Linked DNA regions of Tolumonas auensis DSM 9187. Each later gene encodes a partner of the first gene's protein in a complex. Links are inferred from orthologs where the notes say so. Each region holds a gene or a part of one and is shown in the gene's direction. Other genes may lie near its edges.

The links. Proteins that work in one complex are often made in the same cells at the same time.
Region 2: the proteins of uvrA (region 1) and mfd are in contact, whole or in part, in a crystal structure (PDB 4DFC), measured with the Escherichia coli proteins. The link is inferred for Tolumonas auensis DSM 9187 from one-to-one orthologs.

What each region holds. Positions count from the first base shown.
Region 1 is NC_012691.1:256,483-264,155, forward strand. Bases 2,699-6,118 are described here. They hold uvrA (excinuclease ABC subunit UvrA), read left to right. Parts: upstream 2,699-3,083; coding sequence 3,084-5,918; downstream 5,919-6,118. Other genes in these bases: ssb (single-stranded DNA-binding protein), read right to left, coding at 2,699-2,891; TOLA_RS01235 (D-alanine--D-alanine ligase), read right to left, coding at 5,984-6,118. In the rest of the region: edd (phosphogluconate dehydratase), read left to right, coding at 1-1,461; TOLA_RS01220 (bifunctional 4-hydroxy-2-oxoglutarate aldolase/2-dehydro-3-deoxy-phosphogluconate aldolase), read left to right, coding at 1,477-2,124; more of ssb, read right to left, coding at 2,316-2,698; more of TOLA_RS01235, read right to left, coding at 6,119-6,976; TOLA_RS01240 (hypothetical protein), read left to right, coding at 7,110-7,673. UniProt on the Escherichia coli protein: The UvrABC repair system catalyzes the recognition and processing of DNA lesions. UvrA is an ATPase and a DNA-binding protein. A damage recognition complex composed of 2 UvrA and 2 UvrB subunits scans DNA for abnormalities.
Region 2 is NC_012691.1:2,452,527-2,460,798, forward strand. Bases 2,819-6,837 are described here. They hold mfd (transcription-repair coupling factor), read left to right. Parts: upstream 2,819-3,184; coding sequence 3,185-6,637; downstream 6,638-6,837. Other genes in these bases: TOLA_RS11370 (lipoprotein-releasing ABC transporter permease subunit), read right to left, coding at 2,819-3,019; pnp (polyribonucleotide nucleotidyltransferase), read right to left, coding at 6,769-6,837. Outside these bases: lipoprotein-releasing ABC transporter permease subunit LolE, read right to left, coding at 1-1,108; lipoprotein-releasing ABC transporter ATP-binding protein LolD, read right to left, coding at 1,108-1,791; more of TOLA_RS11370, read right to left, coding at 1,784-2,818; more of pnp, read right to left, coding at 6,838-8,272. UniProt on the Escherichia coli protein: Couples transcription and DNA repair by recognizing RNA polymerase (RNAP) stalled at DNA lesions. Mediates ATP-dependent release of RNAP and its truncated transcript from the DNA, and recruitment of nucleotide excision repair machinery to the damaged site.

The sequences.
Region 1 (7,673 bases):
GTGACGCAAGGTCAGGAGGGGATGGATGTATCGCTGTTTTCCCGTGAAGTCATTGCACAGGCGACCGCGGTTTCGCTCAGTCACAATACGTTTGATGCCACGCTACTGTTAGGGATTTGCGATAAGATTGCTCCGGGCCAACTCATGGGCGCGTTGTCGTTTGGTCATCTGCCAACGGCATTTGTCCCGGCCGGTCCGATGCCAACCGGTATCAGTAACGATGAGAAAGTGAAAGTCCGTCAGAAATATGCCGCGGGAGAAGTTGGCAAGGACGCGCTGCAAAAAATGGAATGTGGTGCCTACCATTCCTCAGGGACTTGTACGTTCTATGGTACCGCGAATACCAACCAACTGGTGTTTGAAGCGATGGGGCTGATGCTCCCTGGCTCTGCGTTCCTGCCGCCAAGTGTTGAGTTACGAGCCGCACTTACTGAACAAATTGTATTGCATATCACATCACAAGCAGACAGTGGTACGCTGTATCGTCCGCTCTGGCAGGTGATGGATGAGAAATCTATCGTCAATGGTCTGGTTGTGTTGCTGGCATCTGGTGGCAGTACCAACCATTCCATGCATCTGGTTGCTGTTGCCGCAGCGGCTGGTTATATCCTGACTTGGGATGACATCGATACGCTTTCGCAGGTCGTTCCACTGTTGGCAAAAATGTACCCAAATGGACCGGCAGATATCAACGATTTCCAAAACGCAGGTGGTGTGCCGACTCTCATGAAAGGGTTGGCGGAACGGGGTTTGCTGAATATGGATGCCACCCCTGTGTTTGGTTGTATGGAAGATTACCTCAAGACGCCGCATCTGAATGGTGGTGCAGTGGTCTATCGACCAGCAACGGATTCCAAAAATCCGGAAGTCATTGCTTTGCCGGGCACCTTCTTTAGTGCGCAGGGTGGTCTGAAAGTCGTCGACGGAAACCTCGGTCGTGGCGTCATTAAAATCAGTGCGGTTGCACCGGAACATCACTTTATTGAAGCGCCTGCCCGTGTGTTTGAGTCTCAACACGATGTGGAGAAAGCCTATCACGCAGGTGAATTTACTTCTGATGTGGTGATTGTCGTGCGTTTCAACGGCCCGGCTGCGAACGGGATGCCGGAGTTACATAAACTGATGCCTGTTCTGGGTAACCTGATGAAAGCCGGCTTAAAGGTAGCTTTAGTCACTGATGGTCGCCTTTCTGGTGCGTCAGGGAAAGTACCGGCAGTGATCCATATGTCACCGGAAGCACAACGTGGCGGACCATTAGCTAAAATTGCTACCGGTGATGTCATTCGAGTGGATGCTGCCAATGGCAAAATCGATGTATTGACCGACATTCAGGCGCGTGCACCGGCTCAGGTGGACTTAACCCGTGAGCATTTTGGTTCAGGCCGCGAACTGTTTTCCGTATTCCGTCAGGTTGTTTCCGGTGCGGAGCAAGGCGCAACGATTTTTAATTATTTGGGCTAACAGACAGGAGCCTGTATGAGCTGGCAAGTTGAACCAGCAGCGGTATTCGCTGCTTCCCCGGTGGTTCCGGTAATGGTGATCAAACGTGTGGAAGATGCAGTGCCGATGGCAAAAGCACTGGCAGAAGGTGGGATCACCGTGTTTGAAATTACCCTGCGGACCCCGGCTGCACTCGATGCAATCCGTGCCATTGCGGCCGCATTACCTGAAACGCAGGTTGGCGCTGGAACGGTACTGACACCGGAACAATATGATGCAGCGGTTGAAGCGGGGGCGAAGTTTATCATCTCTCCCGGCTATACCCGTACGCTGATGGAGCATGCGAAAAAAGGTCCGTCCCCGTTGATTCCGGGTGTGGCGACACCCTCGGAAATCATGACCGCCTTAGAGCTGGGTTATGATCACCTGAAGTTCTTCCCAGCGGAAGCGAATGGCGGCGCTGCTGCACTGAAAGCAATTGCAGCCCCCTTGGCACAAGTGAAATTCTGCCCCACAGGTGGCGTGAGCCCGAAAAACGTAGCAGATTATGTTGCTTTAGGTTGTGTTGCTACTGTGGGTGGCACCTGGATGTTGCCAGCCGATGCCATCAATACGGGCGATTGGGCAACCATTACCGAATTGACCCAAAAAGCTGTGGAGCTAGTAAATAGTTTAAGGCGCTAAGAAATATGCGAACAAGTCATCGGTTCAGGGAATAGAGTACTTGTTCGCACCTTCTACAGGTATGACATAACCTAAGTATAACTAAAAAAGTTTACAGAACTTCAATGTGAAAAACGGTAAACTTTGTTATAAGTTACTGAAATAAAATATTATTTATATCTAATCTTTACAAATTAACTCTAAGGTATTCGTCAGAACGGAATATCGTCATCGAAATCCATTGGCGGTTCGTTATAGGTTGGCTGCTGCTGTGCCGGTGCTGGTGCCGGAGTATAGCTACCTTGTGGTGCGGCTTGCTGCGGTGCGTAACCCGGGGTTGCGCCGCCCTGTGGAGCTGCTGCTGCCGGAGCGGATGGACGGCCCCAGTTACCTTGTTGTGGTTGCTGTGCCGGAGCACCCATATTGCCACCTTGTTGTGGAGCACCTGCGCCACGACCATCCAGCATCTGCATTTCATTGGCGATGATTTCGGTGGTGTAGCGTTTCTGGCCTTGCGGATCCTGCCATTCACGGGTTTGCAGACGACCTTCCAGATAAACTTTCGAGCCTTTACGCAGATATTCACCAGCGATTTCAGCCAGACGACGGTACAGCACGATCCGATGCCATTCAGTGCGTTCCTGCATTTGACCTTGCTGGTCTTTCCAGCTTTCGCTGGTGGCAACAGTGATATTGGCTACCGCATTGCCGTTTGGCATATAGCGCACTTCCGGGTCCTGACCCAGATTGCCAACGATGATGACTTTATTTACGCCTCTGGCCATGATCTGCTCCGTAAAAATTCGAATTCTATAGCTACCTATCTTAGCAATAATCGTCCCTAAAGTCAGATCGACAGCTATGACAGGCCGTAAATAGTTTGCGGGCCGGACATTAACATATTTGCAGCAATACTGGCTATTCATCCAGTGCTGGCTATGCCATACTTAAGTTTTGATATGGTTCACAGCTGGCATTCTATGGACAAGATCGAGATACGGGGCGCACGTACCCATAATCTGAAAAATATCAATCTGACGCTGCCGCGTGACAAGTTGATTGTAATCACCGGTCTTTCCGGTTCTGGCAAATCATCGCTGGCTTTCGACACATTATATGCGGAGGGGCAGCGCCGTTATGTTGAATCCCTTTCTGCCTACGCACGTCAGTTCTTAAGCCTGATGGAAAAACCCGATGTGGATCATATCGAAGGCTTATCGCCGGCGATCTCCATCGAACAGAAATCCACTTCGCATAACCCGCGTTCCACCGTCGGCACTATCACCGAAATCTACGATTACCTGCGCTTGCTGTATGCCCGCGTAGGTGAACCTCGTTGCCCGGAACACGACTTGCCGCTGGCAGCACAAACGATCAGCCAGATGGTGGATCGGGTGCTGGCGGAGCCGGAAAACCGCAAGATGATGATTCTGGCGCCGGTGGTGCGTAACCGTAAAGGGGAGCATAAGCAGCTGCTGGAAAGTCTGGCCGCGCAGGGTTATATCCGCGCCCGCATTGATGGTGAGGTCTGTGATCTTTCTGACCCGCCAACACTGGAACTGCAGAAGAAACATACCATCGAAGTGGTGGTCGATCGCTTCAAAGTCCGGCCGGATCTGCAACTGCGTCTGGCTGAATCCTTTGAAACGGCACTGCATTTATCCGGCGGACTGGTTTATGTTGCGGATATGGACGATGACAAAGCGCAACCGCTGATTTTCTCCGCGAACTTCGCCTGTCCGGAATGCGGCTATTCCCTGAGTGAACTGGAACCGCGGCTGTTCTCGTTCAACAACCCGGCCGGTGCCTGTCCGAGCTGTGATGGCTTGGGTGTGCAGCAATATTTTGATCCGCATAAAGTGGTGACCAATCCGGAACTGAGTCTGACCGGCGGCGCGATCCGTGGCTGGGATAAACGCAGTTTTTATTACTTCCAGATGCTGAAATCGGTCGCTGATCATTACAAGTTTGATCTGGATGAACCGTTTGATGCGCTGAGTCCGCAAGCGAAAAAAGTGGTGCTGCACGGCAGTGGCCACACCGCGATAGAATTCCGTTACATGAACGATCGTGGTGATGTGGTGGTGCGCAATCACCCGTTTGAAGGCGTGCTGCATAATATGGAGCGTCGCTACCGCGAAACCGAATCCAACAGTGTGCGCGAAGAGCTGGCGAAATATATCGCCAATCAGCCCTGTCCGAGCTGTCAGGGCAGCCGTTTGCGTCAGGAAGCGCGTCATGTGTATGTGACGGGCGTGACGTTGCCGCAGGTTTCCGAAATGTCGATCGGGGAAGCCCTGAACTTCTTCCGGAACCTGCAGCTGGACGGTCAGCGGGCGCAAATTGCCGAGAAAATCCTGAAAGAGATTATTGAACGTCTCGGTTTTCTGGTGAATGTCGGCCTGAACTACCTTTCCTTGTCCCGTTCCGCGGAAACACTCTCCGGTGGTGAAGCACAGCGTATTCGTCTGGCGAGCCAGATTGGGGCCGGCCTGGTCGGGGTGATGTATGTGCTGGATGAACCGTCCATCGGTCTGCATCAGCGTGACAATGAACGCTTGCTGGGTACTCTGTTCCATCTGCGTAATCTCGGTAACACCGTAATCGTGGTTGAACATGACGAAGATGCCATTCGTCATGCGGACTACGTGGTCGATATCGGTCCGGGGGCAGGGGTGCATGGCGGTGTGATTGTGGCGCAGGGCACACCGGCTGAGGTCATGGCAAATCCGGATTCAGTGACCGGTGAATATCTCTCCGGACGCAAGAAGATTGCGATCCCGGCAGAGCGTCGTCCCACCGGTGACAAATGGCTGAAGCTGCTGGGTGCCAGTGGTAACAACCTGAAAAAAGTCGATTTGCATATTCCTGTCGGCGTGATGACCTGTGTCACCGGGGTGTCCGGTTCCGGTAAATCGACGTTGATCAACGATACTTTGTTCCGTATTGCGCACCGTGATTTGAACGGTGCCACGGTTGAGAAGCCAGCGCCGTATCTGGATATTCAGGGGATGGACTATCTGGACAAGGTTGTGGATATCGACCAGAGCCCGATTGGTCGGACGCCGCGTTCGAATCCGGCAACCTATACCGGGCTGTTTACACCGATCCGTGAGTTGTTTGCGGCGACGCAGGAAGCGCGTTCGCGGGGTTATGCGCCGGGGCGTTTCTCGTTTAACGTCAAAGGTGGGCGTTGCGAGGCTTGTCAGGGTGACGGCGTGATCAAGGTGGAGATGCACTTCCTGCCGGATGTGTATGTACCCTGTGATGTCTGTAAGGGCAAACGCTATAACCGTGAAACACTGGAAGTAACATATAAAGGTAAGACCATTCACGAAGTGCTGGATATGACGGTCGAGGATGCGCGGGCATTCTTTGATGCGGTACCGGCGCTGGCGCGGAAGTTACAGACGCTGATGGAGGTGGGGCTGTCTTATATTCGCCTCGGTCAGTCGGCGACAACACTCTCCGGTGGTGAAGCGCAGCGCGTCAAACTGGCAAAAGAGTTGTCGAAACGCGATACCGGCCAGACCTTGTATATTCTGGATGAACCAACCACGGGTCTGCATTTCCACGATATTCAACAGTTGCTGAATGTACTGGAAAAACTGCGTGATAATGGTAATACCATTGTGATCATCGAACACAATCTGGATGTGATTAAAACCGCGGACTGGATTGTCGATCTGGGACCGGAAGGCGGCTCGGGTGGCGGGATGATCCTCACGGAAGGCACACCGGAACAGGTCGCTGAGTGTGCCGAATCGCATACTGCCCGTTTCCTGAAACCGCTGCTGGAACGCGACCGGGCATAATAAAAAAGCGCAATAAAAAGGGCCGGTGTCATAACCGGCCCTTTGTCTTTCTGTATCCGGCGAAATTATTTCACTGTGCTGCGAATAATGCCTTCCAGGAATTGTTTGAAGTTATCACCATGATGTTCCAGCAGTTTCGGGAACATGGAGATCGGGGTCATCCCCGGGAAGGTGTTGATTTCGTTCAGCAGGATCTCGTTATCTTCGGTCAGGAAGAAATCGATACGCGACAGATCTTTTAAGCCCAGCTGAGTGAAGGCTTTCAGTGCATATTCACGAATGGTGCTGATCTGTGCATCGCTCAGACCCGGCGCTTCCAGATAAGTCGTTGAATTACTGCCTGAACTGTATTTTTCTTCATAGCTGTAGAAGCTGTCGCTTGGTGTGGCGATTTCACCCGGACGGGTTGCGACCAGCTGGTCGTTATAACGGTAAACGGCGACTTCCAGCTCGCGTGGGCGAACGGCTTTTTCAACCAGCACCTGATCGGAATAACCAAAGGCGGCATTCACCGCTTCAGACAGTTTGGCGGCATCGGTTACTTTATAGCAACCCACGGAAGAGCCCTGACTGGCGGCCTTAACAAATACGGCGCCCCAGTTACGGAATGCGGTATGTGCCTGCGCATGTGCGGCTTCATTGTTATCAGACAGGAACAGAAACGGCGTGTTCGGAATATCCAGCGCGGATAACCACAGCTTGGTACTGACTTTGTTAAAGCAAAGTTTGCTGCCTTCGGAGCCACAGCCCAGATAAGGCAGGCCGATCAATTCCAGCATCGACTGAATATCACCGGTTTCACCAGGGAAGCCGTGAATACAAGGCACCACGAAATCAACGGGTTTGGCTTCGTTGGCGAAATGCAGCTGACGATCCATACCCAGATGGCAGGAACGGCCATCGTTGGTCTGCCAGTGATCCGGGAATAGTTCAACGCGGGTCACGCTGACTTCGGCCAGCTCTTTCAGCTGGCTTTCCAGATAGTTAGCACTCAGCAGAGAAATCTCATGCTCACTGCCGCCACCGCCGCACAGCAGCAGTACGTGAAGGTGTTTCATCTTAATATCCTTTACAATTGGCTGGTGGGTCGCCCGCTCCCGGCGGCCGCATGTCCGCAGTCTAACAAGCCTGATCCGGCAGGGCAAAGCCTTCGGACACATTTCCCGGTAATTGGCGCCGGATCCGGGAGTCATGTATTACTCTTTGCTGGCAGAACAGGAACGTATTATGTGGCAGAAAGCAGGTGGATTATTGCTGGTCAGTCTTCTGGCCGGATGTGCACAAGAAGCCGCCTCTCCGGTGTTGCAACCGCAGGGGGAATATCGGTTATTACCGCTGGAAACCACGCGGCGGCAGGTCGATGAGCTGCTGCAGGGAAAGCCGGAGACGGTAATTGCTGTGCAGACCAAGCCGAATGAGGTGACACCGCCGGTATTGTTTGCGCTGGCCTATCAGCTGTATCAGCAACAGCACTATCACGATGCGATGTTCTGGTTCTATACCGCGCAATTGCGTGCCCGCAGCGATGCTAACAAGTCGCTGGATCCGTCGGTGCAGCAAGGGGTAACCAAACTCAGCGAACAGTTTGGCACCGGCATTTCCGCGTATGCGCTCAGTCATCCGGCCGAAATGGAACGTGCGATGGTGCAGGCGTTGCGCTGGGATAAAACTGCTCAGCGGCGCTACAACCCGCGCTGGGTCGCGTTGCATGGCAGTGAGGTACAGACCAGTCGGGAATATGCTTTTCTGCCGATG
Region 2 (8,272 bases), 2.2 Mb from region 1 along the record:
AATCGATAAAATAAATTTCCGGATTCAGGAACTGATATCCCGTCACCCGTTCTACACCATGAATAATGGATGACAGATACTGCGCCAGAATACATCCCAGCAAAGCGCCACTTCCCGCACCAACCAGGCCATTCACCATTCCCTGCGTCATAAACACCAGACGGATTTGCCAGTCGCTGGCTCCCATGGTTTTCAGGATGGCTATATCACCGCGTTTTTCATTCACCGCCATAACCAGCGTTGAAACAATGTTAAAGCAGGCAACAGCAACGACCATCAATAACACAACGTACATAACTGTACGTACCATCTGGATATCCTGATACAGATATCCCTGAGAGGTCATCCAGCTACGCAGATACATACGGTATGGCAACTGATTGGCGGCCTGATAAGCAATGGTGTGCGCAGACAGCACATCATTTACTTCTATGCTCAATCCCTGGACTTCATCCTGCCAGCCCAGCATAGCCTGCGCATCCTGCAGATGGATATATCCCAGAAATCCATCCAGTTGCCCGCCAAGTTTCAGCAAACCAACCACCGTAAACTGACGTTGCATCGGTGCTGAAAACGCGGACTGAGCCTGTTTATCCGGCACCTGCATGGTGACACTATCACCGATTTTCACGCCCAGCTTGTCAGCGATCTGTTGTCCCAGAATGACGCCATTCTCGCCCGGAAGTAAAGCATCCAGACCACTTCCGGTCATGTATTCCGCAGCCTGAGAAATCTGTTTCTCTTCGGCTGGTAAGACGGCCCGCAACTGAGCCGCTTTCATTTTTCCACCCGCTTCCAGCATGCCATTAAGCGAAATCAGCGGTGCCACAGCAGTGATACCCGGTTGTTTCTTTAACAGCGCTGAAGCAGACTGCCAGTCACTGAAACCACCGGATACCATCTCAACTTCAGCATGCGGGATCACTGCCAGTACACGCTGACGCAGCTCCCGCTCAAAACCATTCATGGCTGAAAGCCCGAGGATCAATGCCATTACCCCCAGGGCAATACCGATGATCGAGGACGCAGAAATGAAACTGACAAAACGGCTGCTGCGCCGGGTCCGGCTGTAACGTAACCCAAGAAAAAGCGCAAAAGGCTGAAACATCATTCGCCTCCCAGCAATGCACCATCCACCATATGAACCTGACGGTGTAATTTACCGGCCAGCTCACGATCGTGCGTAACGACGACAAACGCAGTGCCTAACTCACGGTTTAACTGACACATCAGTTCATAAATCGCAGTGGCACTTTTATGATCCAGATTACCTGTTGGTTCATCGGCCAATACCAGCCGGGGCTGATTAACCAACGCACGGGCAATGGCCACACGCTGCCGTTCACCACCGGATAATTCCGCCGGACGATGTTCAACACGATGCGACAAGCCGACCCGTTCCAGCATCTCAGCAGCCTTCTGTGTCGCTTGTTTTACTGCCATACCGCCAATCAGCAAAGGCATCGCCGCATTTTCCAGTGCGGTGAATTCTCCCAGCAAGTGATGAAACTGATAGACAAAACCTAATTGCCGGTTACGGAACTGTGCCTGCTGCTGACTGGTCCACTGATAAATATCCTGCTGATCAAAAAACACCGTCCCCAGAGTCGGTGTATCCAGTGCCCCCAGAAGATGCAGCAACGTACTTTTCCCGGAACCGGAACTCCCGACTATCGCCAGCATCTCTTTTTGCAGTACTGACAGATTAATCCCCCGTAATACCGGTGTCTCTACAGCGCCTTCGTGATAAATCTTCACCAGATCCTGACAATGCAACAGGATATTATTCATAACGTAACGCCTCCGCCGGACGAATATGAGCTGCACGATAGGCAGGATAAAGCGTCGCCATAAAACTCATCAGTAATGCTCCGGATGCAATCAGCAACACCTGCGATACCTGCATTTCTACCGGTAATCCGCTTCCGCCGGCATCCATATATAAATTAAGCCCGAGAACCCGTAATACCGGGTTCAGATAATGGGTAAGAATAACCCCGCCGAATGCACCGAATACCCCGCCCAGCACACCGCTCCAGATCCCCTGAACCATGAAGATCTTCATCACGGTTTTACTTTGCATTCCCATGGTCCGCAGGATCGCTACTTCCCCTTGTTTATCCAGCACCACCATCACCAGAGAAGAAAGAATATTGAAAGTAGCCACCAGAATGATCAGCACCAGCATCATGCTCATGATGTTTTTTTCCATAGCAACAGCCCGGAACAACTCTCCCCGTTCCTTGCGCCAGTCCTGAAATATCAGTGAAGACGGCAGCGATGTTTGGGCAATATCTTCCGTCTGGAAAGCATCATCCAGCCATACTCGCCAGCCGGTAACATTTTCTGCGGGATAGCGTAGTAAGCGACGGGCATCATCCAGATGAATCAATGCAATCTGATCATCAACCGGAGAACCGACATCAAACAAAGCCACAACATTAAATAACCGCTGCGATGGTACTCGACCCATCGGGGTAAAACGGCTGCCTTCGCTGACCAGCACCCGCACTTTATCGCCCGGCAGAACCCCTAGCTTCTGTGCCAGAGCCCCACCCAGAATAATATTAAATTTGCCGGGAACCAGACGCTCCAGAGCCGTATCACCCAGCGTCTGGCGCAACAGATCCTGCTGCGGATAATTCTGTGGATTCACACCCTGCAATGCGATCGGTGCCAGACTCCCCGGACTTTGCACCATCCCTTCGGTGGTAATAAAAGGAGCTGCCGCCTGCACATGGGGTAACTTAGTCACAATCTGCTGATATTGCTGCCATTCAGGTAACTGACCTGATGCGGTCGTGATCACACCATGCGGAACAACCCCTAAAATGCGGTCTTTCAGCTGTGCTTCAAAACCATTCATGACCGAACTAACCACGATCAGCGCCATGACACCGATCGCAATACCAAAGGTTGAAAATATGGAGATAAAAGAAGCGAATCGATTATCACCTCTGGCACCGGCATACCGCAGGCCAATCGCCAGACTGATAGGTTGAAAAATGAGTGATTTCACGCTGTTTCCAAGCGTTGCGCAATCCAAGAGTTAGCGGATAATAAAGGTAAGACATCCGCTCAACAAGAGGTTCTCCTTGAGCGAGCAATATTTTAGTGTGTTGCACTGTTTGTCGATCCGTGTGACCCGGCAAAAATAAAACATTAACTAACCTGAATCTGACTGATGACCAATTACTTTACTTTTTCTCTGAACGCAAAAGCGAATCAGCGTCTTACCTTCGGACAATTAAATGGCAGCAGTCTTTCTCTGGCGATTGCTGAGCTGGTAACAACGCAAAATCACCCGGTAGTGCTGGTTGTGAATGACACACCAACTGCCTTATATCTGGAGCAGGAGATCAGCTTTCTGCTCAAAGAGAACAACATTCCGGTACGGTTGTTTCCTGACTGGGAAACATTGCCTTACGATACCTTCTCACCACATCAGGATATTATCTCTCAGCGTATAGAAACCCTTTATCATCTTCCTAGGATGAAACAAGGTCTGCTGATCCTGCCGGTAGCGACACTGATGCTCCGGACAGCACCTGCCGGTTTCATTGACGGTTACAGTCTGCTGGTCAAACCCGGTGATAAACTCGATTTACACAATCTGCGGCAGCGGCTTGAACATGCCGGCTACAATGCCGTCGAGCAGGTACTGGAGCATGGGGAATACGCAGCCCGAGGCTCCCTGCTCGACCTGTTCCCTATGGGCTCATCGCAGCCTTACCGTATTGATTTCTTTGATGATGAAGTTGATACCATCCGTGCCTTTGATCCGGATACTCAGCGCTCACATGATCCAGTCAAAGAAGTTCGCCTGTTACCCGCTCACGAATTCCCTACCGATAAACATGCGATCGATGGCTTCCGTCAGCGTTTCCGTGAACTGTTTGACGCCAGTCGTGCACCTGACTCAGTCTACCAGCAGGTCAGTAAAGGATTATGGCCTGCAGGAATTGAATACTATCTGCCGCTGTTTTTTGAGCAGACCGCTACACTGCTGGACTATCTCCCCTCTTCCAGTCTGATTCTGACTGTTGGCGATATTCAGCAGGCCAGTGAACAATTCTGGCTGGATGTGCAGCAACGCTATGAAGATCGCCGTTATGACTTAAGCCGTCCGCTGCTACCACCCGCGACGCTTTATTTGCCGGTGGATCAGCTGTTTGGCATTCTGAAAGAACGGACACAAATTCACTGCCAGACATTACCGGCAGAAGAAAAAGCCGGGCGGGTTAATTTACCGGTCAATGCGTTACCAGAATTAACAATAGAAGCGAAACAACAGGAACCACTGGAAGCACTGCAACGCTTTTTAAGCCTGTTCGGTGGCCGGATATTATTCTCGGTGGAATCAGAAGGCCGCCGCGAAGCCTTACTTGAGCTGCTGGCTCCACTGCAACTCAAATTGCCGATCCTGAACTCATTCGATGAGTTCGCCAGCGGTACTGCTCAGCATGCCATTATTGTTAGTCCGCTGGAACATGGTTTTATCCTGCCGGATGCGGGTATCGCACTGGTCTGTGAAAATGAACTGTTTGGGCAGAAAGTTGTACAACGCCGTCGGCGTGATAAAAAATCCAGTACCAACAGCGAAGCTATCGTACGAAATCTGGCCGAATTAACGATTGGTCAACCGGTCGTCCATCTTGATCACGGGGTTGGCCGTTATCTCGGGCTGCAAACCATAGATGCTGGCGGTATTGCCGCTGAATATCTGACACTGGAATATGCCGGCGCCGACAAACTATATGTCCCGGTCACCTCTTTGCATTTGATCAGCCGGTACAGTGGCAGTGAAAACCCGCCCCTGCATAAATTAGGCGGTGAAACATGGCTGAAAGCCCGGAAAAAAGCCGTTGAGAAAATCCGGGATGTCGCAGCAGAACTGCTTGATGTCTATGCCAAACGAGCGGCCAGACCGGGGCTTGCATTCAGGCATGACAAACAGGCCTACAGTAAATTTGCAGCCGGTTTCCCATTTGAGGAAACACCGGATCAGCTGAATGCCATTAACTCAGTGCTGGGTGATATGTGTCAGGCTAAAGCCATGGATCGCCTGGTTTGTGGCGACGTCGGCTTCGGAAAAACCGAAGTGGCCATGCGGGCAACCTTTGTTGCCGTCCATGCCGGTAAGCAGGTTGCCGTGCTGGTACCTACCACCTTGCTGGCACAACAACATTACGAAAACTTCCGCGATCGGTTTGCCAACTGGCCGGTCAATATCGAGGTGATGAGTCGTTTCAAAAGTGCCAAAGAGCAGAAAGCCGCGATGGAAGCACTGGCAGAAGGCAAAATCGATATCATTATCGGCACACATAAACTGCTGTCCGAGGATATTCGTTTCAAGGATCTCGGTCTACTGGTAGTAGATGAAGAACACCGCTTCGGTGTCCGTCAGAAAGAAAAAATCAAAGCATTGCGGGCCGATGTGGATATTCTGACCCTGACCGCAACACCAATTCCGCGCACGCTGAACATGGCGTTGTCCGGTATGCGCGACCTGTCAGTAATAGCAACACCTCCGGCTAAGCGACTCGCAATCAAAACATTTGTCCGCCAGTACGATAAAGCGGTTGTTCGCGAAGCTATCCTGCGTGAACTGAAACGTGGTGGTCAGGTCTACTACCTGCATAACAATGTTGAAACTATTGACCAGACTGCGGCACTGCTCAGCGAATTGATACCTGAAGCCCGGATTGCGATTGCCCATGGACAAATGCGCGAACGGGATCTGGAGCGGGTCATGACCGATTTTTATCATCAGCGTTATAACCTGCTGGTTTGCACAACCATCATTGAAACCGGCATCGACGTACCCAGTGCGAATACCATCATCATGGATCGCGCTGATAATTTAGGTTTGGCTCAGTTACATCAGCTCCGGGGCCGTGTCGGTCGATCACACCATCAGGCTTATGCCTACTTGTTAACGCCGCATCCTAAACAGATGACCAAAGATGCGGTAAAACGTCTCGAAGCAATCGAGTCACTGGAAGATCTGGGTGCTGGCTTTGTGCTGGCAACACACGATCTTGAGATCCGTGGCGCAGGAGAACTGCTAGGCGATGAACAAAGCGGACAGATCGAATCTATCGGCTTTACCCTCTATATGGAAATGCTGGAGCAGGCAGTCAATTCATTGAAGGAAGGCAAAGAACCGTCTCTGGATCAGCTGCTTTCTGATCATACGGATATCGAACTACGGGTTCCGGCCTTACTGCCGGATGACTATATTCCGGACGTAAACATGCGTTTGTCCATCTACAAGCGCATTGCCAGCTGTAATACCCAGGAAGAGATTGATGAATTGAAAATCGAGCTGATCGACCGTTTTGGTCTGTTACCTCAGTCAGCTCAAAATCTGATCCAGATTTCACGTTTCCGCTTACTGGCGAAACCATTAGGTCTTAAACGTATCGAAATTGGTGATCGTGGTGGCTTTATTGATTTCAGTCAGGAAACAAAGATCAATCCAGTGTTCATCGTTGGCCTGATACAGAGTCAGCCACGACTGTACCGCATGGATGGTCCGGCCCGTCTGCGATTTAATCTGCCCAGCGCTGATGCCAAAACCCGTTTCTCACTGGTCGAGCAAATACTGACTTCGTTTGCAACGAATCAGCTTTAATCATCTTATCAGGCGATCCCAACAATTATTGAAGGGATCGCCTGATAACGAATTCAATCAACTCTGACAGACAAAAAAATCAGGACGCTAAAAGCGTCCTGATTATTATGAGCAACAATAAATAGTGATGCTTATTCTGTCATCGGAACCTGTTCAACCACAGCTTCCTGTGCTGGTGCAGATTCAGCTACTGATTCAGCAGCAGGCAGTTCATCACGTTTGGCTTCTTTGATAGACAGACGGATACGGCCCTGACGGTCTACTTCCAGTACTTTAGTGCGAACCATGTCGCCTACCTTCAGGTAGTCGGAAACATCTTTCACACGTTCATCAGTGATTTGTGAAATATGAACCAGACCATCTTTACCTGGCAGAATGTTCACAAACGCACCGAATTCAGCCAGACGAGTTACTTTACCTTCGTAGATACGACCGATTTCAACGTCAGCAGTCAGCGCCTGAATGCGACGGATCGCTTCCTGAGCAGCTTCACCGCTTACCGCAGCAATCTTCACTGTACCATCATCTTCCAGCTCGATAGTGGTGCCGGTTTCTTCAGTCAGAGCACGGATCACAGAACCGCCTTTACCGATCACGTCTTTGATCTTCTCTGGATTGATTTTGATGGTGTGAATGCGAGGTGCGAAATCAGAGATATCATCACGTGCAACACCGATCGCTTTGTCCATTACAGTCAGGATGTGCAAACGCGCATCACGAGCCTGTTTCAGTGCGATCTGCATGATTTCTTTAGTGATACCTTCAATTTTGATGTCCATCTGCAATGCAGTAACACCTTCAGAAGTACCAGCTACTTTAAAGTCCATGTCGCCCAGATGATCTTCATCACCCAGAATGTCAGACAGAACAACAAAGCTGTCGCCTTCTTTTACCAGACCCATTGCGATACCGGCCACAGATGCTTTGATTGGTACACCCGCATCCATCAGAGCCAGAGAAGTACCACACACAGAAGCCATGGAAGAAGAACCGTTAGATTCGGTGATTTCAGAAACCACACGAACAACATAAGGGAACTCAGCCTGTGAAGGGATAACAGCAGACACACCACGACGAGCTAAACGGCCATGACCGATTTCCCGACGTTTAGGTGAACCCATCATGCCGGTTTCACCCACACAGTATGGTGGGAAGTTGTAATGCAGCATGAAACGGTCGGTACGTTCACCAGTGATTTCATCAATGGTTTGCGCATCACGTTCGGTACCCAGAGTACAAGCTACCAGAGCCTGTGTTTCACCACGGGTAAACAGTGCAGAACCATGAACACGTGGCAGAACACCGGTACCCACGCTCAGAGCACGGATCATTTGTGGATCACGGCCATCGATACGCGGTTCACCACGCAGAATACGACCACGAACAACATCGCTTTCCAGTTCATGGAACAGATCAGCAACTTCGCCTGCATCCTGAGTTTCATCAGCAGCAACAATTTCAGCAACAATGCGTTGTTTCAATGCGGAAATCGCGTCATAACGCACTGCTTTTTCAGTAATACGGTAAGCTTCACCAATTGCAGCAACAGCCAGCTCAGCAATTTTTGCTTTCAGTGTTACGTTTGCTGCTGGCGCAACCCAATTCCAAGGTTTTGTGCCAACTTCAGCAGCAAAT